DNA from 3 places in the Arthrobacter sp. fls2-241-R2A-172 genome. Region 2 is predicted to be linked to each of the others. Evidence: predicted binding sites of a transcription regulator. Region 2 holds the regulator's gene; each other region holds the start of a gene.
What was found. Region 2 encodes HrcA, which represses chaperone genes, less so after heat shock. Its sites were predicted from a motif close to TTNGCACTCGNNNNNNNCGAGTGCNAA; they were not measured.

Region 1 (7,076 bases), on a different contig from region 2:
GGCCAGAGCAACAGCAGCTACGCCGTTTTCACAGGCAGTGAACCGGTCTCCGCTGCCGTCAACACCTCCACTAACAGGGCTTACATCGTGAGCTACGGCACCGCCTCTGTGCGGATCATCGATGGGACCGTGGAGCGGCCCGTCAAGAATGATTTCAACGGCGATGGGTTCACTGACGTCTTGGCTCGCGAAGCTTCCGGCGTCTTGTGGCTCTATCCCGGCGACGGATCAGGCGGGTGGCTGACTCGGGTGCACGTAGGGCAGGGCTGGAACGTGATGACAGCTCTGGTTGCTCCCGGCGACTTCAATGGCGACGGCAACGCCGACGTCCTTGCCCGTGACGGCGGAGGGCTGCTGTGGCTCTACCCGGGCAACGGATCGAGTGGCTGGCTGCCCCGGGTGCAGGTGGGCACAGGCTGGGCTGGAATGACCGCGATCGAATCCGTCGGTGACTTCAACGGCGACACCTTCGTGGATATCGCTGCCCGTACCGCCTCAGGCGTTTTGTGGGTGTACCGGGGCAACGGCTCTGGCGGTTGGCTGTCTGCCATCCAGGTGGGCACCGGGTGGAACGGTATGTCTGAGATAACCGGCGTCGGCGACTTCAATAGCGACGGCACGCCCGATATTGCTGCCCGTGACTCTTCCGGCGTGCTCTGGCTTTACCCAGGCAACGGCTCAGGTGGCTGGCTGCCGCAGCGGGCAATCGGCCAGGGCTGGAACGTCATGAACTCGCTGGCTGGTCCGGGTGACTTCGACGGTGATGGACGTGGTGACATCCTGGCCCGGAACGCCGCGGGCGAGCTGTGGCTGTACGCGGGCAGCGGGGGACTGGCGTGGCCTTCGCCTTCCCGCGTGGGTACGGGATGGAACGGAATGACGGCAATTCTGTAGTTCAGGTCACACGCTGTAGACTCCGCTCATCGGCGCGACAGTCGCGTCTCACTTCTCTGGGGGTCTCCTTGGGTTCTGTCGCGTTTAAATCCGCCGTTCCTGGTGCCGGAAAGTTCCGAGCTAAGCGCACCACGTTTGCGCTCGCTGTCATTGCCTCACTGGGCCTTTCGCTGTTGGCTGGCGCGCCCGCTGAAGCTGACTCGACCTCGTTCGACATACCGGTTGGGAAGTCCCCTCACGACCTAGCGGTGGCCGACAACGGAGACGTTTATGTCGCTACTGACAGCGGGGTGTCAGTGATCGAGGCAAAAACAAGAAAAGTCACGACGGTAGACGTGGGCGGCCCGGCGCAGGGGGTTGCCACTTTCGGCAGCAGCACAGCCTACGTCAGTGTTGACGGCCAAGCTGGCGCCAACGGGTCGGTAGTGATTATGAACGGTGCCTCAATTGCGGGCCGCGTAAAATCAGGGCCCAACCCCCGCAAGATTGCCGTCAATAAGGACACTCGAAAGGTGTACGTAGCCTACGGCAATGGAATCACTGTTATTGATCCGTGGACGGGCCATTCGGCGGTGGACATCCCCTACTACGGGTCCGTTCCTGGCGGAGTGGTCGTCGACTCATCGCGAAACAGGGTGTTCGTCCCAACCAACGGTGGCGTTCTCACGGTCATTGACGGACAGACGAACTTCAAGAACGTTTATGTGTTGGGCGGGGGCGATGCGATTGATCATGCCGTCAACACCCGGACCAACGAGGTTTTCCAAACTCTCGCGGGAAGTTATCTTGGCCATCCACAAAGCGATCTGGGAATAGTTGAAGACTCGGCCTATGCAAGCTTTCTGTACCGGCAGGATGAGACCTTCGGGAAGGTTGCTGTGGATTCTTGGACCGGTATTGTTTACGTCGAGTCCCTGAATGCTGGTGGCAGTTCGTCGATTGTGTTGGTCGATCCGGCACTGAGGCAGAAGATCGCCCAGATTAGCATCCCGAGCGAGCCCACCGCATTGGCCGTCGATTCCACGCGCCACAGGACATATGCCCCCTTGAGCCGTGGGGGTGTCTCCGTCATCGACTCATCCAACACCTCGTCAGTAGTTCGAACCGGAGTTCGACCTGTAGCTGTTGCGGTTCACGAGTACACGGGCGCAACCTACGTGGCGAATCAGGGAAGTGCTTCGGTGACGGTTGTTCAGTCCGCTGATCCCAGACCCGTGAAGAACGATTTCAACAACGATCGGAATGCAGACGTTTTGGCGCGTGACGGCTCCGGCGTCCTGTGGCTCTACCCGGGGGATGGTGCTGGCGGTTGGCTCGACAGGCGCCAAGTTGGCCAAGGGTGGAACGTTATGACGTCCATGGTTACTCCTGGCGATTTCAACGGTGACGGCTATTCAGATGTGCTTGCCCGCGACTCGTCCGGCGTGCTGTGGCTCTATGGCGGGAACGGCTCTGCAGGTTGGTTGCCACGTGTGCAGATCGGCGTGGGTTGGAGCGGCATGACCGCAATCACCTCTGCAGGAGATTTCAACGGCGACGGCAACCTGGACGTTGCGGCACGGGACGGTAGCGGCGTCTTGTGGTTGTACCCAGGAAATGGCAAGGGCGGCTGGCTGACCAGGGTCCAGATCGGTTCTGGCTGGTCTTCCATGACGGACATCGTGGGCGTGGGCGATTTTAATACCGACGGTGCCTCCGACGTTATGGCACGGGATTCCGGTGGGCGGCTCTGGCTCTACCCAGGAAACGGTGCCGGCGGCTGGTTGCCACAAGTGCAGTACGGCCAGGGATGGAATGGCATGACAGCGCTCTTCGCAACGGGTGACTTCAGCGGCGATCGAAAGGCGGACATCATGGCTCGCGATTCGTTCGGCGCATTGTGGCTCTTCTCCGGCAGCGGCGGTGCCAAATGGCCCATTGGAAGTGTCATTGGCCAGGGCTGGAACGGCATGACCGCAATTCTCTAAAGTAAAAAACGGCAAAACCCCCGCTGAAGTGAACTTCACTGCTGAGAGTCGACGTGCAGTCCATTCTCCAAGTGCGGTCCCTGCGGTCGGGGGTTTTGCCGTTGCCTCGTCTATTTGGTCGCTACGAATACTTTGTCGCCGAGCATTCCAGCACGGACCGCGAGGACGCCTTGTCCAGCAGTCGCACCAGGAACCTCGAAGGCTTTATTGCCGGTTGCTGTGGCCCCCTTGTAGAGCGTACTCATGCTGTCGATTGACTCGGGTGCCACGGCGAAAGTTTTGGTGCCGTCAACCGTGTTTCCATCGGCAGTGACGTAGTCGACTGATACTCGTATTAGGTCGCGGAACCTGATTAGTGTACGGCGGTACGCCTGGGCCCTGTGCATATTGAGGGTGCCCTTGTGCGAATTGAGGATGCTGGGGATGAGGCGAAGGCTGCTGTGAGCCCGCCCCCGGAAGCTCTGGAGTTGTTCTCAGCTTCCAAAACCCGACTGCCCCGCATATTGAGCGGGACTAACCGTCTTGAAGTCAGCCTGCTTTACCTCGCGCTCTTTTCAAATCCCTCCGCAGCCCCCGGTTGTCCTCCCGCAGCCCTTCGTTGTCCTGGGCCAGCCCCCGGTTGTCCTCCGTCAACCCTTGGTTCTCGGCCTCCAGTTCCAACACCAGCTTCACGCCGGCCAGGTTCAGCCCCTCATCCAGCAACACCCCGATCCGGCGCAGGGTCGCCAGGTTCCGTTCGCTGTAGCGGCGGGTGCCGCCGTCGGTCCTCTCGGGGGTGAGTAGCCCTTTACGTTCGTACAGCCGAAGGTTTTGCTGGCCGGTGCCCACGAGCTCAGCTGCAACGGAGATCGCGTAGACGCCGAGCGCGTCCCGGTCGCCGGTAGAACCCGACCCGCCGTCGGACGCGGCGGCACCCAATCCGCCGTCGTGCCCTCCAGATGAACTGTCCGTAGCACCCATCCGAAACCTCTCCAAAATTCTTCCGAAAACCTACTTGCACCACTCTCTCACCAGTGCTATAAAAAATCTATACCAGCCAACACAGATCTGGAAGGCTGGACCAACAGAAAAGTCAGCATCAAGATCTAAGGAGTGAGAACAAAATGCTGATGCGCACTGACCCGTTCCGCGAATTCGACAGGCTCGCCCAACAGGTTTTTGGCACAACAGCACGCCCCGCCGGCATGCCGATGGACGCCTGGCAGGAAGGCGAAGAGTTTGTGGTCGCTTTCGATCTGCCTGGTGTGAATCCTGAATCGGTGGACCTCGACGTCGAGCGCAACGTCCTGACCGTTAAGGCAGAACGGAAGTCGCCAGCGGGCGAGAACACCGAACTGATCGCCGCCGAACGCCCCCAAGGCGTTTTCAGCCGCCAACTGATCCTGGGCGACACCCTGGACACCGACGGCGTCAAGGCCAGCTACGACGCAGGTGTGCTGACACTCCGCATCCCCGTCGCCGAGAAGGCCAAGCCCCGGCGCATCGAAATCACGTCCAACGAGCAACGACAAGAAATTAACGCGTAATCCACCCTCTCCGCTGAGGGCTCGCCCGGGGGTGGCCCTCAGCGGAGCGCAGGACGGGAGCTTCGGATCGGCCGCAGCATCGGAAAATGGGCGCAGGCTTCGCGCCACGCCACAGCGCTTGACGCGCAGAGGAAAACGCGGCCCCTGACGTCGCCTCCCGATCGGATGGCCCTCGGCTTCGGCCGGGGGCCATCTCCCATCCACCGCATCCCACCCGGAACCAGCAGTGAACACCCAGCCAGACCACTACGCCACCCTGCACGTGACGCCCGATGCCACCCCGCGCGAGATCGCACGCGCCTACCGGGCGCTGCTGCGCACCCACCACCCGGACACGCGCCAAGCAGCCGACGACGGCGGCACCCCCTCAGCGAGCGACGTTCAGGAACTGCACGCCATCATGCAGGCGTACGTCGTTTTGTCGGACCCAGGAAAGCGGGCGGCATACGACCGTGAGCGGCGCTCCAGTGCTCCATCCGGTGATCGTGGGACGCCTGTGAAGGTCCGAGTCCATCGATCGCCGGAAGCTACGCCCGGTCCCACCTCGGGGCAGGGACCGCTGTCGTTTGGCCCGGCCCGATGGGAGCCCCTGCCCCGAAGCACCCGACTTCCAAGGAGACATTCATGAGCGCATGGCGTCCCTACGACGGCCACATCATCCCGGCCTTCTACGAACGGTTCGAGAAACGCTGGGGGAGGGGGACCGCGCCGTTCCTCGATCCCGAGGTCCATGAGCAGCCCATGCCCCGTGCCCAGTGGATCAACCCCGATACGGGCGCGGCCGTGGCGGTCGTTCCTATCTGGACCGACGACCCCGAGCACAGATCCTTCGGCGTCTTCTACCTACCGCCAGCCGGCGATATTTGGATGCTGCGGCCTGGACCCACCACGTTCCTGGAACCCAGCGGGGGAGCGAGTCGAGAGCAGGTGACACTCCGGAACGACGCGTTCAAGAAGGCGGTCAACCATGCCAAGGAGTTCATCTACGGGCCACAGTTGTAAGGGCGTGCCGCGCGAGGGCGGCTATTCCTGCAGGACGTCCGGCAGTTCGTCCACGTAGACCGATTGCGGCGGTTCGAAGTAGATCACCAGAACTTTCTCGCCCACGGTAAAGACACTCGTCTTGTCAAATGGGTAGGCGAAGAAGGCGCTGGTCCCACCATGGAAGGGAAGCATGACTTCGCCAATGGTTCCAGGCGCGACGGTGCCTGTGACCCTGCCGATCTTTCCGGTCAAACTTCGATCTACCGCTCTAGGCATCTGGTGCCTTGGCGGAGGGAGACGGTGCGGGTGGTGCCTTCACCGGAGCCGGCCGGGGAGAAGGAGCAGGCGTTTCCTTGCCCCGCAGCGCCGAAGCAAGCGACGGCAGGAAGTTCCCCACCTGGGAGAGGATTCCACCCACCATACTGTTCAGCCCCTCGCCACCATTGAGTACCGTCAGCTGCCCAATCCGTGAGAACGGTTCAGCAGCTGCCGACACGATCGCGGGCATGTTCTCCGCGATCTGCTGGGAGATGACGGCATCCTGGTTGGTTTCGAGCGCTTCACCGCGTGCCTTGATGCCTTCAGCTTCAGCCAACGCCTTGGCCTTCACAGCGGAGGCGGCCGCATTGCCGCGTGCCGTCGTCGCCGCTGCCTCGGCTTCACCCGTGACGCGCGTTGCGCCTGCCATCGCTGCCGCCGCCCCTGCGTTGGCTTGGGCTTCGAGCTCGACCCGTCGGGCGTTTGCTTGTGCCTCGAGTTCGGTGCGCTTGGCCAAAGCTTCCGCGGCGCTGATGTCAGCGGCCTTCTTGGCCTCGGCGTCGGTACGCTGGGCGTATGCCCGGGCATCTGCGGGCTTGCGGATGGTGGTCTGCAGTTTCTGCTCTTCGCGATCGGCCTCAAGCTTGGCCACTTCGGTCTCCTGAACCACCACCTGCTGACGGGCGGTCGCGTCGGCCAGCGGCCCGGCTTGCGCGGCCTGGGCGCGTGCCTGCTCCGCGTTGGCCTGTGCTGCGGATTGCTTGATGGCGGAGAGGCTCTGCGCATCAGCGATCAGGGCCGCGGCTTCCGCTTCCTTCTCTGCAGCTTCCCGGTTGCTGGTGGCTTCCGCTATGCGGGCCTCCATCTTGACCTGCGCAATGTGCGGCTTCGCCAGATTCTGGATATAGCCGGTGGGGTCCTGCAGGTCCTTGATCTGCAGTGAATCCACCACCAGGCCCAGTTTCTCCATCTCCACGCCACTGGCACTGCGAACCAAGGAAGCCAGCTTGTCGCGCTCGCGGATGATTTCCTCCACGGTCATGCTGCCGATGATCGAACGCAGGTGCCCTTCGAAGACGTTGTAGACCTGGCTCTCCATCTTCGGCTGCTGGCCCAGGAACCGCCGGGCAGCGTTGGCGATGAACGGGGGAGCGTCGCCGATCTTGTAGATCACCACACCGTCCACGATCACTTGGATGCCCTGCGAGGTCACGCACGAGACCTTGAGTTCAGTTTCATTCAGGGTCAGGGCAAGGCTGCGGACCGTCTGCAACCCCGGGACCACCAGGGCGCCCTTTCCGGTGACGATCTTGAAGTCCATGCCGTCTGTATTTTCCAGTGTTCCGCGCGTAAGGCCCGAGATGATGAGAGCCTCGTTCGGTTCCGCCACCTTCCACATCGCCTTCGTGGCCAGCCAAATGAAGCCGATCACGAGTACGACGCCCAG
Region 2 (7,076 bases):
TCCGGCGCGGAAGTGACCACCGAGGCCAATCCTGACTCCGTCACGCCCGAATCGTTGAAGCTGCTCGCGGATGCCGGACTCACCAGGGTCTCCTTCGGCATGCAGTCAGCGGTGCCGCATGTCCTCAAAGTGCTGGACCGCACTCACACGCCAAGCCGCGTTCCGCTGGTGGTGCAGTGGGCGCGCGACGCCGGACTCGCCGTCAGCCTGGACCTCATTTATGGGACCCCGGGGGAGTCCATGGAGGACTGGCGCGTTTCCCTCGAAACGGCCCTGTCGTACGAACCGGACCACATCAGCGCCTATGCGTTGATCGTGGAGGACGGCACCAAGCTTGCTGCGCAAATCCGTCGAGGCGAGGTGCCCGGCATCGACGACGACGACCACGCCGCGAAATACGAACTCGCCGATGAACTCATCTCAGCGGCGGGGATGGCCTGGTACGAGGTCAGCAACTGGGCGCGCTCTCCGGAGCAGGCATGCCGCCACAACCTTGCTTACTGGCGTGGAGATGACTGGTGGGGCGTGGGCCCAGGAGCGCACTCCCACGTAGGGGGTGTGCGCTGGTGGAACGTCAAGCATCCTACGGCTTATGCTTCACGACTGGGATCGGGAAGCTCGCCGGCGGCAGGCAGGGAGACGCTGGACCCTGACACGCGCGAGGTGGAGCGCATCATGCTCGAAGCCCGCCTGGGTACAGGCCTGGCTGTCGACGCCTTGGACGGCGTGGGGCGGCACGCAATGGCCGGGTTGATCGCAGATGGACTGGTTGACCCAATCCAGGCCTTCAAGGGCCGCTTGGTCCTCACGCTGAAGGGTCGCCTGCTGGCAGACGCAGTGGTCCGCAGGATCCTCCCGGACTGAGCCTCACGGCCGTTTGGCAGCACTGCCGGGACTCTCCTGCTGGTCAGGCAGCTACTTGATCCAGCGCAAATTCAGTTTGTAGCGGTGCGGCTGGCCGTGGTTCACGCGGATTCCGGCTGAAACGGAGAAGCACGTCAGGGCTACCCAAATGCCGGTCGCGATCACGGCGAAAATGTTGCCGACCACTGGAAGCAGGACGAGGATGTTGGCGAGGACCGCTGCGATGGTCGGGGGAAGGGTGAAGTTCAGCGCTTCCTTGGATTCCTGTGCAGTGAAGGGTCCCCGGTCCCGGAAGATCAGGTAGATCAACAGGGAAGGCAAGCAGCCAAGAATGCCGCCAAAGTGCGCCAAAGTGGCCCACTGCCGGTCTTCGCCGGCCGTCAAGGGCAGTGCATTGGCTGGCGCGCCATGGTACTGGGGCCGCCCTGCGGCGCTGCCCGGTTCTTCAGGAGCGTTCTCTGCCACGGTGTCTTCCCTTTGCTGTAAAGATGCTGCGGTGTTGCTGTCCCAGAATACCGGCACGCGCCCGCTTCTATGGACCAACTCCCCGTTGGCGCTGCAGTTGCAGTGGTTCAGGGTGAATGCTTTAGGGGACCGTCAGGAAGTCGATGACTTCCTCAACACGGCCCAGCAGGGATGCTTCAAGGTCGGCGTAGCTCCGTACGGCGCCCAGCAGCCTTTGCCAGCCCAACCCGATGTCCTCGGCGGTCTCGTGCGGCCAGCCGAAGGCGCGGAGGATGCCGGTCTTCCAATCCATGCCACGCGGCACTGTGGGCCACTTCTCAATGCCCAACACCTTGGGCCTGATGGCTTGCCACACATCCACGTACGGATGTCCCACAATGAGGACGTTTCCAGCGGCTCCGGGACAGGCCATGGCCTCGGCGGCGATGCGGGATTCTTTCGATCCCTGGACCAGGTGGTCCACCAGGATCCCGAGGCGGCGGTCCGGGCCGGGGTTGAAATCCGCAATGGCGGACGCGAGGTCGTCCACGCCATGCAAGGGTTCAACCACGATCCCTTCGACCCTGAGATCGTCACCCCAGACCTTCTCGACCAGTTCGGCGTCGTGCTTTCCTTCCACCCAGATGCGGCTGGCCTTGGCCACCTGTGCGCGCTGGCCTTGCACCTTGACGGAACCTGAGGCGGTACGGCCCGGCTGGGCGGCCGACGGCGACTGCCGGACTGCTGGAGGCATCAGGCGGATGGGCTGGCCTTCGAGCAGGAAGCCGTATCCCAACTGGAACGATTTGGACTTACCACGCCGGTCCTCCAGGGACACGACATGCATGCCGCCGGTCTTCTCCACCCTGGTCACTTCGCCCACCCAGCCGGACTGGACGTCTTCAAGGACCATTCCCCGCTGGACCGCTACCTCAGGAAGCTGGCGTTTGGCGGGAGCGGTCAGATCCTGTGGACCCCAATTGTCGAAAGCCAAGGGATATTTCCTACCTTTGAGTACTTGATGGGTGGGGGAGCCGTTTGGGTTGCGAAGCTGCCGAACCTGCACGCTGGAAGCTGAATACGGGCGTTTTCAATGCTAGCAACGGGGTGGCCCATAATAGACTTGTTAGCACTTGGGCATGTTGAGTGCTAAGTGCGGAGGCCCGGCGGGCGTGCCGCAGTCGCCGGTCGCCACGACCACGGACGTCGTCAGGAGGTGGAGCAATGAGTGAGCCACGCAAGTTGGAAGTGCTGCGTGCCATCGTTGAAGACTACGTGCATTCCAGGGAACCCGTTGGATCCAAGGCCCTTGTCGAGCGCCACCACCTCGGTGTTTCCAGTGCCACCATCCGCAATGACATGGCTGTCCTGGAAGAAGAAGGACTCATCGCGGCGCCCCACACCAGCGCAGGACGCATTCCCACGGACAAGGGCTACCGCCTGTTTGTGGACCGTATCTCCCAGGTAAAGCCACTTTCGGCCGCGGAGCGCCGTGCCATCCACTCCCTCCTCGAGGGCCCGGATGACGTGGACGACATCCTGGAGCGGACCGTGAGGCTCCTTTCCCAGCTGACCAACCAGGTCGCCGTCGTGCAGTACCCGCACTCGAGCCGGGCGGTCGTCCGTCACGTTGAGTTCGTGCTGCTTGCGCCAAAGCAGGTCCTGGTGGTCCTCATTGCGGACACAGGCAGCGTTGGCCAGAAGGTCATCGATGCCGGATCAGATGTTGCGAACGAGGCATTGATGCTGCTGAGGTCCCGGTTCCTCGGAAGCATAGCCGGGACGCAACTGGACCTTCTCCCACAGGTCCTTCCATCGGTAGTGGCCCTCTGCCCGCCCGAGCTTCGCGGCGTGGCCCAGACTCTTGCGCACGGCCTGCAGTCACTGAGCGACAACAGCCGCGAAGAGCGCATCTTGATGGCGGGCACCGCCAACCTGGCCCGCTCCAATGTGGACTTCCCCTTGAGCATCGGTCCGGTGCTTGAAGCCCTTGAGGAACAAGTCGTCATGCTGCGGTTGTTGTCCGATATGGGCGATGATCCGCGGGGCGTGTCAGTAAGCATTGGCCGGGAGAACCCGTACGACGGTTTGGCCGAGGCTTCCGTCGTGGCCACCGGCTACGGTTCCGGAGCCAAGGTTGGGATCCTTGGCCCTACCCGCATGGACTATCCCACCACCATGGCCGCAGTCCGGGCCGTGGCCAGATACCTTTCCCGCATTCTCGGCGGCTGAACACCGGCCCGAGGAAACATCCGCAGTACAACAAGGAAGAGATACCGACTTTGAGCAGCCACTATGACGTTTTGGGAGTCTCTCCGGAAGCCACCGGGGAAGAGATCAAAAAGGCGTACCGCAAGTTGGCGCGGAAACTTCACCCGGACGTCAACCCCGGGGAAGATGTCGCGGAGCAGTTCAAGGCAGTGACCCACGCCTACGAGGTGTTGTCGGACCCGCAGAAGCGCCGTGTCTACGACGCCACCGGTAATGAAAACGGAACCGAAAACGGCTTCGGCGGCGGTTATTCCGGCCAGGGCTTCGCCTTCCAGGACATTTTCGACACCTTCTTTGGCGGCGGTGGCGGCCATGGCGGCCCGGCTTCCCGGGTCCGGCGCGGCCAGGACGCCCTCATCAGCGTCCGCATCGACCTCAAGGATGCGGTATTCGGCGTCAACAAGAAGCTCGAAGTCGACACGGCCGTTGTGTGCCCCACTTGTGATGGCAGTTGCTGCCGCCCTGGTACCCATCCTGAACGGTGTGACATCTGTGGTGGCAGCGGCCAGGTCCAGCGGGCGGTCCGGTCCATCCTCGGCCAGGTCATGACCACGGCCCCCTGTGGCTCCTGCGAGGGCTTCGGCACGGTCATCAAGGACCCCTGCAACGAATGCAGCGGGCAGGGTCGCATCCGCAGTCGTCGTTCCCTCACCATCAAGGTTCCTGCCGGTGTGGCCACCGGTACCCGGATCCAGTTGTCCGGCCAGGGCGAAGCGGGCCCCGCCGGCGGCCCGGCCGGCGATCTCTACGTCGAAATCCGCGTCAACAACGACTCCATGTTCATGCGTGAAGGCGACGACCTGCACGCAACCCTGAGCGTGCCCATGACAGCCGCTGCCCTGGGTACGGAACTTCAGTTGGACACCTTCGACGGAGCACAGGACATCGACGTCAAGGCGGGAACCCAGTCAGGCGAAATCATCACTCTTCGCGGGCTTGGCGTCACCCACCTTCGCGGCTATGGCCGAGGCGACCTCAAGGTGCATTTGCACGTCGAAACGCCTACCAAGCTCGATGCCGCCCAGGAGGAGCTGCTCCAGCAGCTCGCCAAACTGCGGGGAGAGCAGTTCACCGAGGGAAAGCTCGTTGCCAGCGGCGGCATGTTCGCCAAACTGCGGGACAAGCTCGGTAACCTGTAGCGGTGAGCAACCCCGTCTTCTTCACCCAGGCAGGCAACCTCAGCCACCTGGGGCCTGGTTCCGTGTTTGTACTGGAAGGCCCGGAGGCGCGCCACGCGGTCACCGTTAAACGCTTGGCGGTGGGCGAACAGGTAGACATCGCAGACGGCGCCGGTACACGTTTGACGGGTACGGTCTCCGAGACCGGGTCAGGCACCTTGGCTGTGACGGCCTCGGACGTCGTCTTCGAAGAGCGGCCGGCCGTTCGCCTGGTCCTCGTCCAGGCGCTTGCCAAAGGGGACCGTGACGAACTTGCCGTCGAAACGGCCACCGAACTCGGCATTGACGCGGTGGTTCCGTGGCAGTCCGAACGCTCCATTGTCCGATGGAAGGGTGATCGGGCCGCCAAGGCACATGCCAAGTGGCAATCGGTGGTTGCCGCCGCAGCGAAACAGGCACGGAGGTCACACATCCCGCAGGTTCGCCCCATCGTGGATACCGCGGCCTTGGCGAAAGTCGTCGCTGCTGCGGACCTGGCCATCATCCTGCACGAAGATGCCAAGAACCCCTTGCGGACCGTCCTGGAGGAGTCGGGCGTGCCGGATGGCTCAGATCCGGGATCACCCCGGGAAGTGTTGCTGATCGTTGGGCCGGAGGGCGGAATCTCACCCCGTGAAGTCACCCGGCTCAGTGACGCCGGAGCCGTTACGGCGCTGTTGGGACACCATGTCCTGCGGTCGTCGACGGCGGGACCAGCCGCCGTCGTTCTCGCCAGTGACGTCCTGGGCCGCTGGTAGGACGCCGGCGGGTCCTAGCCGACGCTGAACAGTCGCGTGTCGGTACTGGACTCGATGACTTTGCCTGCGGCGTCGACCTGTGAGACCCGCAGCTCGTACTTGCCGGCCTTCAACGTCGCGCTGAAAGTAAAGACGCCGTACTGGCCCGGCTCGCCCGTTGGCTTGGCCTGTCCGTTGAGCAGACCCGTCTTCTCGGCCTTGCCGTTGTCCCTGAGGATCTGCCAGGCGATGGTTTTGGAGCTGTCGGTGCTGCGGCCGTTGAACTTTACCGCGCCCGGCGGCACCGTGACATCCTCCTGCGGATCGATGATCCACACCGGTGCCACAAGGGAGGCGTCACGTGCCATCGGCTGTCCCAGCTTCACCTGCCCGAAAGCCATGTAATCGGGGTGGCCGTCCACCAGGATGACCACCTGGATCTGCTGGCCGGAATTGATAAGGCCCGACGACGACGCCGCGGCAGTGGCTGTGTAGACCAACTGTTGAATGGCCCGCTGAGCCATGGCGGCATCGAGATTCGAATTGAAAGCATCACGGGAGATGTCCACTGTGATGACGTTCTTGCCCGATATGGAAGTAGCCAGGCTGCTGGGTTGCTGCCACGGCGTGAAGAAGTCATGGTCCAGTGGCTTTTCCGCCATCATGATCCGCAGGGCGGTGGTTACGGGGTTGTCGTCACCGTCGATGTCCCGGAACTCCCGGTAGAGGTAGACCTCATCCTTGCTGCGGCCGATCCAGTACACGGGAATTTTCGTAGAGGCCTGCGTGGTTTCCAAGGGGGCGTTGCTTGCCGGGGCCTCCTGCACGGAGAGCGAAGGGGAGCTCGGTGAAACCTGGTTTCCTGCCCCGTCGGCGATGCAGCCGGTGAGCAGCAGCACAGAGACCATCGCGGGCACGGCAAAAGCGGACTTCTTCCGCTTGTGTGCGCCCTGCGCGGTCTTTCCTGGCTTGCTGATGGGGATTCCTGTCCTGCGGTGCATCGTTGGCAACCCTTCGCCGGGTCGGCGTGGCTGCGGGGCGCTTTGTCCACCCGCTATGCCAGCTTGGCACACCGCCGACGGCTGCCGGCCGGGAATGAGGGGGCCCGGAGCAACTGAAACATGATTGATACCGGCTTGATGCAGAGTTGAGACAAAATGTCGGCCATCCCTTTGTGGCTTGGACGGACGGCTCAGGTGAGGTCCATGAGGGACGGGCTGGCGTAGGATTATTGCCAGGACACCATCGAACCGGAGGAGAACAGGCCATACGGCCAACACTATGAGTGAATCTTTGAACGGACGGCTCAGGACCGGAAACGGCAACCTGCCGCCCACTGAGTTCCCGCACAGCTTACCGGGCACGCGCACGGAAATTGTCACGTTCGACAACTCCGACCAGATGGTTCACTCGTTGGGAAGCCACGATGAAGCCCTGCGCTACATCGAGGATCAGTTCGAAGGCGTCAGTTTCCACGTCCGCGGCAACGAACTCTCCATGACAGGTCCGTCCACCGATATTTCCCGGGTGATGCGTCTGCTTGAGGAAGTCCGTGGGCTGGTGTCAAAGGGCACGCTGGTGACCCCTGACGTTCTGCAGCAAC
Region 3 (7,076 bases), on a different contig from region 2:
AGACCATCGCGACGAGGCTGTGGAACTGCGTGGCCCGGACGACCACGGTTTGCAGCGGCGACTCGGCGTACGCGCGCTCCTTTTCTGCTTTGGAAACGTAATACGAATATGTGCTCAGATCGCAGTTGATGATCGACAGCGCCACAATCCTGGCCACCCCGGCCAGGTGGGCAGCCGCGGCGAGGCGCGCGCCGCCGTCGGCGAACTGCTTTTTGGCTTTGCCGAACTGTCCCTCAAGGCAATCAATAACGACGTCGGTACCCGCCAGGGCGGCGGCCAGCCCGTCGCCCGTGGTGACGTCGGCAGCGAAGTAGGCTGCGCCGTCAAGACGATCCGCTGAGGCCATGGCTGGCACGTGGCGGCTGAGAACGGAGACCGTGTGCCCGGCAGCCACGGCGAGGCGGACAACTTCCCGGCCAACCTGGCCGGTGCCCCCTGCAACGCAGATACTGGTCATGGAGGGCTGTTAGGCGCGACGGCGCTGAAGGACGTCATCCAGGTTGCTGAGGGCGCTCTGGCTCTTGACGGAAACCGCAACCGCTTCGGCCTGCTCGGCGTTCTGCTTCAAGATGGGCTTGCCCACGGGCTTGGGGGCTTCCGGGAGATCCAGCGGCTCAGGTGCCGGGCGGGCTACTTTCGCGGCATCGACATACGTGGGCTTCGGGACCTCCACAGGTTTCCAGCTTGCGCCCTTGGATTCCTGGGCAGACTTGGCCGAGTGATCCCCGGCTGCCACGGCAACTGCCAGCGCGGCTTGACGCAGTTCATCAGCTGTAGGCCGGTTGGCTTCGCGGCTGGCGGCCTCGGCATCGAAGACGGTGGTCGCCTTGGGCTCGGCCGGCTCTTCCTTTGGCAGGTAACGGGCGGGAGTCGGGATCGGCGCGGCCTGCGCTGCACGCCGCGCGCGTCGTTCGCGCAGGTCCCGAAGGGCAAGCCTGCGCAACACCACGACGGCGACTACCGCACCGACCAGCGAGACGAGCGGCAACCACAGCGATCCCTTACCGAAGAGGCAAAGGATGCCTGAAACGATCGCCGTCAAAAGCAGGGCAAGGCCCGACAACGCCAACGTAAAGCGGGCGTACCGAATGGTGAAGGGTGTAGAGGACGACTTCCGGGCGGCAGTTTCGGCCGCTGAGGATCCCTGGGGCGACGCCGGTGCTGTCCTGTGCATGGTCTCCATCGGTTTCTCCTGCTGAGGTGCCAAAGTCAGTACCACCCCTGCCTGCGGTTCGTCTGGTTCGTCGTCGATTGCGTCTGCTGGAACAGCCACTGTTTGGACTTGTGAACGCCTGTTCCGTAAAACATAAGGCGCCACCCAGACCATCCACAGCGCGACAGCGACCACGAGTATCACTGAGCTGCTGAGAGGGAAGTCCACATTCAAAACCGTAGAAGCAAATGACCGGGGGCGGCGGCATTGAGGCCGGTGTGTCGTGGGCGAGTCCGCAAATGACTGGAGTTAGGGCCGAAAAGGCCTATGACCTGCCCGTTTGTCCGCTGAGCCACCTGCGCAGGAGTCCTTCGGGAACTTCATCGGAAGTAAGTGCAAAGGAACGGTGGTCGGCCCACTCGCCATTGATGTGCAAGTACCGTTCCTTGTAGCCCTCATCGCGGAAACCCAGTTTCTCCACAACCCTGAGGCTTGGCGCGTTTTCCGGGCGGATATTGATTTCCATGCGGTGCAGGCCCAGCACGCGGAAGCAATGGTCGGTGGCCATCGCTACGGCTGTGGGAGCGATGCCATGCCCGGCACGGTCCTTATCGACCCAATAGCCCAGGGTGGCCATCATCGCCGAACCCCACACAATGGAGGAAACCGTTAACTGCCCCACAATCTTCGGTTCACGAAAGCCGGGGGTCCGCTCAACGATCACAAAAGGCAGTGCGGTGGACTGACGGGCCTGGTCGTTCAGGGAGGCCACCATCTGGCGATAGCTGGGGAGGCGCCCACCCGGAGCCGGGTTGGACGCCTCCCATGGCGCCAGCCATTCGCTGTTCCGTGAACGGACTTCGGACCACTCCCGCTTATCGCGGTAACGGATGGGCCGCAGCAACAGGTCTCCGCTTTCCAGCGTCACCGGCCAGATCGCAGAGCCGTACATCCGTTGTTACTTGGGAAGTGCTGCAGTGAAGGTCGGCAGCCACTCGCGCAATTCGGGGCCGAGGTCCTCGCGTTCGCAGGCGAGCTCGATGCAGGCCTTGAGGTAGCTCAGTTTGTCGCCGGTGTCGAAGCGGCGTCCGCGGAAGACCACGCCGTATACGCCATAGCCCTCACCCTCGCCTGCAGCCAGCACCTCGAGGGCATCCGTCAGCTGGATTTCCCCTCCGCGGCCCGGCCCTGTGTTCTCCAGGACCTCAAACACGGCCGGGTGGAGGACGTAGCGACCAATGACGGCCAGGTTTGATGGAGCTTCTTCCGGCGAAGGCTTCTCCACGAGCTGCTTGATGCGCACATACCCGTCCTCGCCTTCGTCCTCCACGTCCGCGCAGCCGTAGGCGCTGATCTTTGAGGGCTCAACTTCGATGAGGGCCACCACGGATCCGCCGGTCTTCTGCTGGACAGCAATCATTTCGCTGAGCAGGTCGTCCTTAGGATCGATCAGGTCATCACCAAGGAGCACGGCGAACGGTTCGTGGCCGACGTGCTGCTTTGCACGAAGGACTGCATGGCCGAGCCCGTTGGCGTCGCCCTGGCGAACGTAGTGGATGTCGCCCAGGTTGGTGGCCGACTGAATGGCCTCCAACTTGGCAGTGTCACCCTTTTCGGCAAGCGTTGCCTCAAGTGCCGGCACACGGTCGAAGTGATCTTCAAGGGCGCGCTTGCTGCGCCCCGTGATCATGAGGACGTCGTGCAGGCCCACCTTAACGGCTTCTTCGACGACGTACTGGATGGCTGGCTTATCAACCACGGGCAGCATTTCCTTGGGCATCGCCTTTGTTGCAGGCAGGAACCTGGTGCCAAGGCCCGCTGCGGGGATGACGGCCTTACGGACAGCATTGTTATCGAGAGTCACCGGACTAATCTAACGGAAGGAAGACATCAACGGCTAAACCCCGCCGCACCGAAAGAGGGTTTTTTGTTTCAGGGAAGGGCAGCCCTCTTGCTCCTTCCGGTGTTACGTACGGACCCAAAGAACGGATACATATGGCAACGAAGGAAGAGATCCGGAGCAGCCGCCGGCTTCACAGGCGAAGCCTTGCGCCAGAGCAGATTGCAGCCGCCGGCGCGTCTATAGCCCGGCACGGCACGGACTGGGCAGCAACAAGGGCCCCCGCCACCGGCACTTTTGCGGTCTACGTTGGAGTCGCTTTCGAACCCCCCACGCTGCCCCTGATTCAGGCGCTGCACGACGCCGGGCACCGTATCCTGCTCCCGGTCTGCGAGCCGGAAAGGCAATTGAGTTGGGTGTATTGGACGCCGTCGACCGTGTTCGTGCGGTCCTCCTACGCCCCCATTGACGAACCCGAGGGCGAAAGGCTGGAAAGTTCGGTCATCGCGGACGCCGCAGGGATTTTCATGCCGGCCACGGCCGTTGACCGGGACGGAAACAGGATCGGCCAAGGAGGCGGCTACTATGACCGGCTCCTCCAAGGACTCGACGCATCCGGCCAGCGGCCGCCCACCATCGCTGTAGTGTACGACGACGACCTGTTGCCTTCCGGTTCCATACCCGCCGAAGCTTTCGACCGCCCCGTGCGGGAAGTGCTCACGCCCTCCGGATCCATTCGCCTCGACGGCCCGGAATAGGTGGCCCCGTCTCGATGTTATGAGCTTCAGTCCGGCACGAATGCTGCAATGGCACCGGATGATAGAATTGGCACTCAGGCCCTGCGACTGCTAACCCGGAGACGCTCCGGATGCGTGGCACAGGACCTGAACCCTGTCCTGAAGGAGGAATTCAGTGCCCACTTACGCATACGCCTGCAAAGACTGTGACCATGCCTTTGACATCGTCCAGTCCTTCTCTGACAGCTCCTTGACGGAGTGCCCCGAATGCAAGGGAGCGCTTCGGAAGAAGTTCAACAGCGTTGGCGTTGTTTTCAAGGGCTCGGGTTTCTACCGCACTGACTCCCGCGACGCCAAAGGAAGCACGGTTTCGGCCGCTCCCGCAGCGCCCGCACCTGCGTCGTCGGCTCCCGCCGCGACTCCGGCCCCGGCAGCCGCAGCCAGCTAAGAGCTCCCTTTTCCACATAGCCCAGCCCGGCACTGTTTCCGTGGGTGCCGTGCTGGCTAGCGTGGCTGCATGCCACATCAGTCACGAAGCACACTCCTTGCCCGGGCCGAACGATCAGCGGCGGCCGCTGGTAAATGGTCTCCCCCCTCGCGTACGCCGCTGCGCGCCCCCTTTGATTCCAGGTTCAGCCGCAACCGTCCGCGCAACCCTGACACCCGGCGTGGCCTGAAGCGCAGGTTCGGAACCTTGATCGGACGGAACCGCCGCCTCACCGTCGCGCTCCTGCTCTGCGTGGCTGCCGGTATCGCAGTCCAGCAGCTCACGCCCGCTTCTGAGCAACGCGTCAACGTACTGGTGGCTGTCCGGGACCTCCCCAGCGGCACCAACCTGGCCGCTTCCGACTTCACCACCGTTCCTGTAACCCAGGGTTTGGCAATCCCCACCGCATTTGAGGACCCCGGCGCCCTCGCAGGGCGTCAGCTCGCTGCACCCCTTGGCCAGGGCCAGATCCCCACGGAGTCCAGCCTGCTGGGTCCTGGCTTGCTCACCGGATCACCCCCGGGCACGGCAGCGGTTCCACTCCGGATGGCCGACCCTTCATCCATCCAGTTGCTCTCCCCCGGCCAGTTGGTGTCCGTGGTCCTTACCGCAGCCGGATCCTACGATGAGTCCCGCGAAAGCCAGGTCCTGGCTGGTCCTGTTGCCGTGCTGTGGACCTCTGCCCAAGGCGGGAAGGCCGGGGAGTGGCTCGGTACGGGTGACAACGACGGCCTGGTGGTTGTGGCTGCCGACCCCCGGCAAGCAGAAAAGCTTGCCGGCGCATCAACGCAGGGCAAGCTTTTCTTTGTACTGGTCAGCCCGTGAAAGGACGTTCCGTCAGGCTGGCATCAGCCCCAGTGCGGGGGCTTTTGCTCCTTGAGCCACTCCTCGTGGTCATACCCGGACTCATCTCCCCAACGGCGGGGGTCGTCCTCTGCAGCCTTGGTTGGAAGAATGCCCTGCGGGGCCGGCTTGGCTGGAACAGCCTTCGACTCCTCCGAGCCCTCAGCGCCGGCCTGGCCGGCATCCTCCGAGCTCTCCGCAGCGCTGTCTTCCCCGCCGGTTACTTGTTCCGTCATTGGTGCTTCTTTTCCGTTGTCGGCTGCAGCATCGGCCGGCTTGGGGCCAGCCTCGCTCCTGCCGGCCGCCCTTCGTGCGCTGGGCGCGAAGGAAGGCGGTGCTTTGTCAAGGTTCAATTGTTCAACATCCACGTCCAGGAAGCCATGCTGGGGAGAGGAAGCGAGCTGCGGGATGTGGTTTTCCAGTCCCAGGTAGGAGCCGATGCGGTCGGCGCAGGACGACGGGTCCGTGAAGACTTCAATCGTCCACAACGACATGTACCGCCACCCCATGCGCTCCAGCAGTTGCGGCCGCAGACGGCTTCGCTCGCGCACGCTCATACGCCTGTAACGTTCGGTGCCATCGGATTCGATGGCCACCGGGGTGGGAATCTCGGCACCCTCCCGGCCAATGGTGTGCACCGGATCCGCGGCGGCAGCGATGTCCAGCACTCCATCGTAGAGATGCCACACGCGTGCTCCACGAGCACGCAACCGCTCCCCAAGATCAGCCACCAAGGGATCTTCACCGAGCGCTTGTTCGCTGGCGACGGCGCGGGAAGCAGGTGTTCCAAGGTTGCTGTTTCCAGAGAGTTCGCGGTCCAGCAATTCGTAGAAGTCGACGGCACCGTGAGCCAGTCGATCCTGGTCAAGGTCTTCGGGGCGGAAGCACGTCAGAACGTGCATGGAGCGCCGGGCGCGGGTCATTGCCAAAGCAAAGCGGTTACGCCCGCCTTCGGTGGACAAAGGCCCGAAGGAGTGGAGCGCACGCCCGTGAGGTGTGCGACCGTAGCCGAGGGAGAAGATGACGTGATCCCGCACCAAGCCCTGGGCGCGCTCCAGGTCCACTACCCTGAAGGACTCTGGACCGGCCCCGAAGAATGTGGACAGGAGGGGATGGTTTGGCAGTTGGAGCCTGATGGCCTCACCGATCCTGGCCGCATGGCGGAGGCTGGCCGTTACTACGGCCAAGGATGTGCGGGGACGAAGCCTGGCGTGTTCGAACACCAGGTCCACCACACGGTTGACTTCCGCGGTGACGGACTCAACACCTTCGTGGTCAGCCCCCGGGAGGCCAGTGCCATCGGGGATGTATTCCACCAGGATCGAACGGTCCAGGCCGGTGACGGAATTGCCGTCGGGCAGGCGCCGCAGTCCGCCGTCGTAGTAGTTCTTGCTCAGCTGGAGGATCAGGTCCTCGTCCACGGCACGGTAAACCCAATTCAACTGCCATGTGGGCAGCACGCGGGCAAGCGCCTTGAAGGCGCTGTCCACAACCTCGTGGCTGGCTACACCGGCAACCGGAGGTTCCACGGCAACGCTGAAAGTGCGGGCGTTGGCGATCTTTGCATCTCCGAAGGCCACTACCTGCTGTGCCCGGGCAATGGCGGGAAGAACTGCCTGCAGGGAGGTCGACTCAGCGTCGATGATCACCACAGCATCAAACTTCTGTTCTGCAGGAAGTACTCCGGTCAGCAGGTAAGGACTGACCGACCAGACCGGCACCAGCAGCGGAACAAGGTCCGGTGCCTGGGCGCTCAGTGCCGGCAACGTCACACGCCCATCCTTCAACAGGGCACGAAGCAACTCGGCCTGCCGCGGGTGTTCGAGGATGCCTTGACGCCATTTCTGGGCCAGCTGCCAACGAAGCCGGGCCGCGCCACTGGCGATGTGGGCCTGGTCCGCGAGGCGGTATTCGGCCTCGAGGCGGCGCAGCGAATCGCCATCGGACATAGCAAGGTAGTCGTCGCCGCTGATCATGGCTTCCAGCGCAGACTGCCACCAGGCAAGGTCCAGCTCC

Region 1: QRM57_RS06925 (Hsp20/alpha crystallin family protein) is a predicted target of HrcA. The motif match lies at 3,855-3,881, and genes of this name have one in related genera.
Region 3: QRM57_RS10495 (FmdB family zinc ribbon protein) is a predicted target of HrcA. The motif match lies at 3,819-3,845, and genes of this name have one in related genera.

The regions. Positions count from the first base shown of each region.
Region 1 covers NZ_JARVTB010000003.1:296,378-303,453, forward strand. Annotated here, with positions in the region: gene QRM57_RS06905 (FG-GAP-like repeat-containing protein) at 1-894, shown strand, start outside; gene QRM57_RS06910 (FG-GAP-like repeat-containing protein) at 1,143-2,861, shown strand; gene QRM57_RS06915 (hypothetical protein) at 2,972-3,130, opposite strand; gene QRM57_RS06920 (MerR family transcriptional regulator) at 3,390-3,821, opposite strand; gene QRM57_RS06925 (Hsp20/alpha crystallin family protein) at 3,965-4,387, shown strand; gene QRM57_RS06930 (J domain-containing protein) at 4,614-5,015, shown strand; gene QRM57_RS06935 (hypothetical protein) at 5,012-5,389, shown strand; gene QRM57_RS06940 (NfeD C-terminal domain-containing protein) at 5,411-5,623, opposite strand; gene QRM57_RS06945 (flotillin family protein) at 5,640-7,076, opposite strand, start outside.
Region 2 covers NZ_JARVTB010000002.1:369,304-376,379, reverse strand. Annotated here, with positions in the region: gene hemW (radical SAM family heme chaperone HemW) at 1-864, shown strand, start outside; gene QRM57_RS04585 (DUF4870 domain-containing protein) at 916-1,329, opposite strand; gene QRM57_RS04580 (DUF3097 domain-containing protein) at 1,451-2,302, opposite strand; gene hrcA (heat-inducible transcriptional repressor HrcA) at 2,533-3,540, shown strand; gene dnaJ (molecular chaperone DnaJ) at 3,591-4,718, shown strand; gene QRM57_RS04565 (16S rRNA (uracil(1498)-N(3))-methyltransferase) at 4,721-5,494, shown strand; gene QRM57_RS04560 (GerMN domain-containing protein) at 5,509-6,381, opposite strand; gene QRM57_RS04555 (PhoH family protein) at 6,755-7,076, shown strand, end outside.
Region 3 covers NZ_JARVTB010000004.1:500,926-508,001, reverse strand. Annotated here, with positions in the region: gene QRM57_RS10520 (SDR family oxidoreductase) at 1-457, opposite strand, end outside; gene QRM57_RS10515 (hypothetical protein) at 467-1,348, opposite strand; gene QRM57_RS10510 (GNAT family N-acetyltransferase) at 1,479-2,105, opposite strand; gene galU (UTP--glucose-1-phosphate uridylyltransferase GalU) at 2,112-3,017, opposite strand; gene QRM57_RS10500 (5-formyltetrahydrofolate cyclo-ligase) at 3,149-3,751, shown strand; gene QRM57_RS10495 (FmdB family zinc ribbon protein) at 3,906-4,178, shown strand; gene cpaB (Flp pilus assembly protein CpaB) at 4,248-5,042, shown strand; gene QRM57_RS10485 (DUF4011 domain-containing protein) at 5,066-7,076, opposite strand, start outside.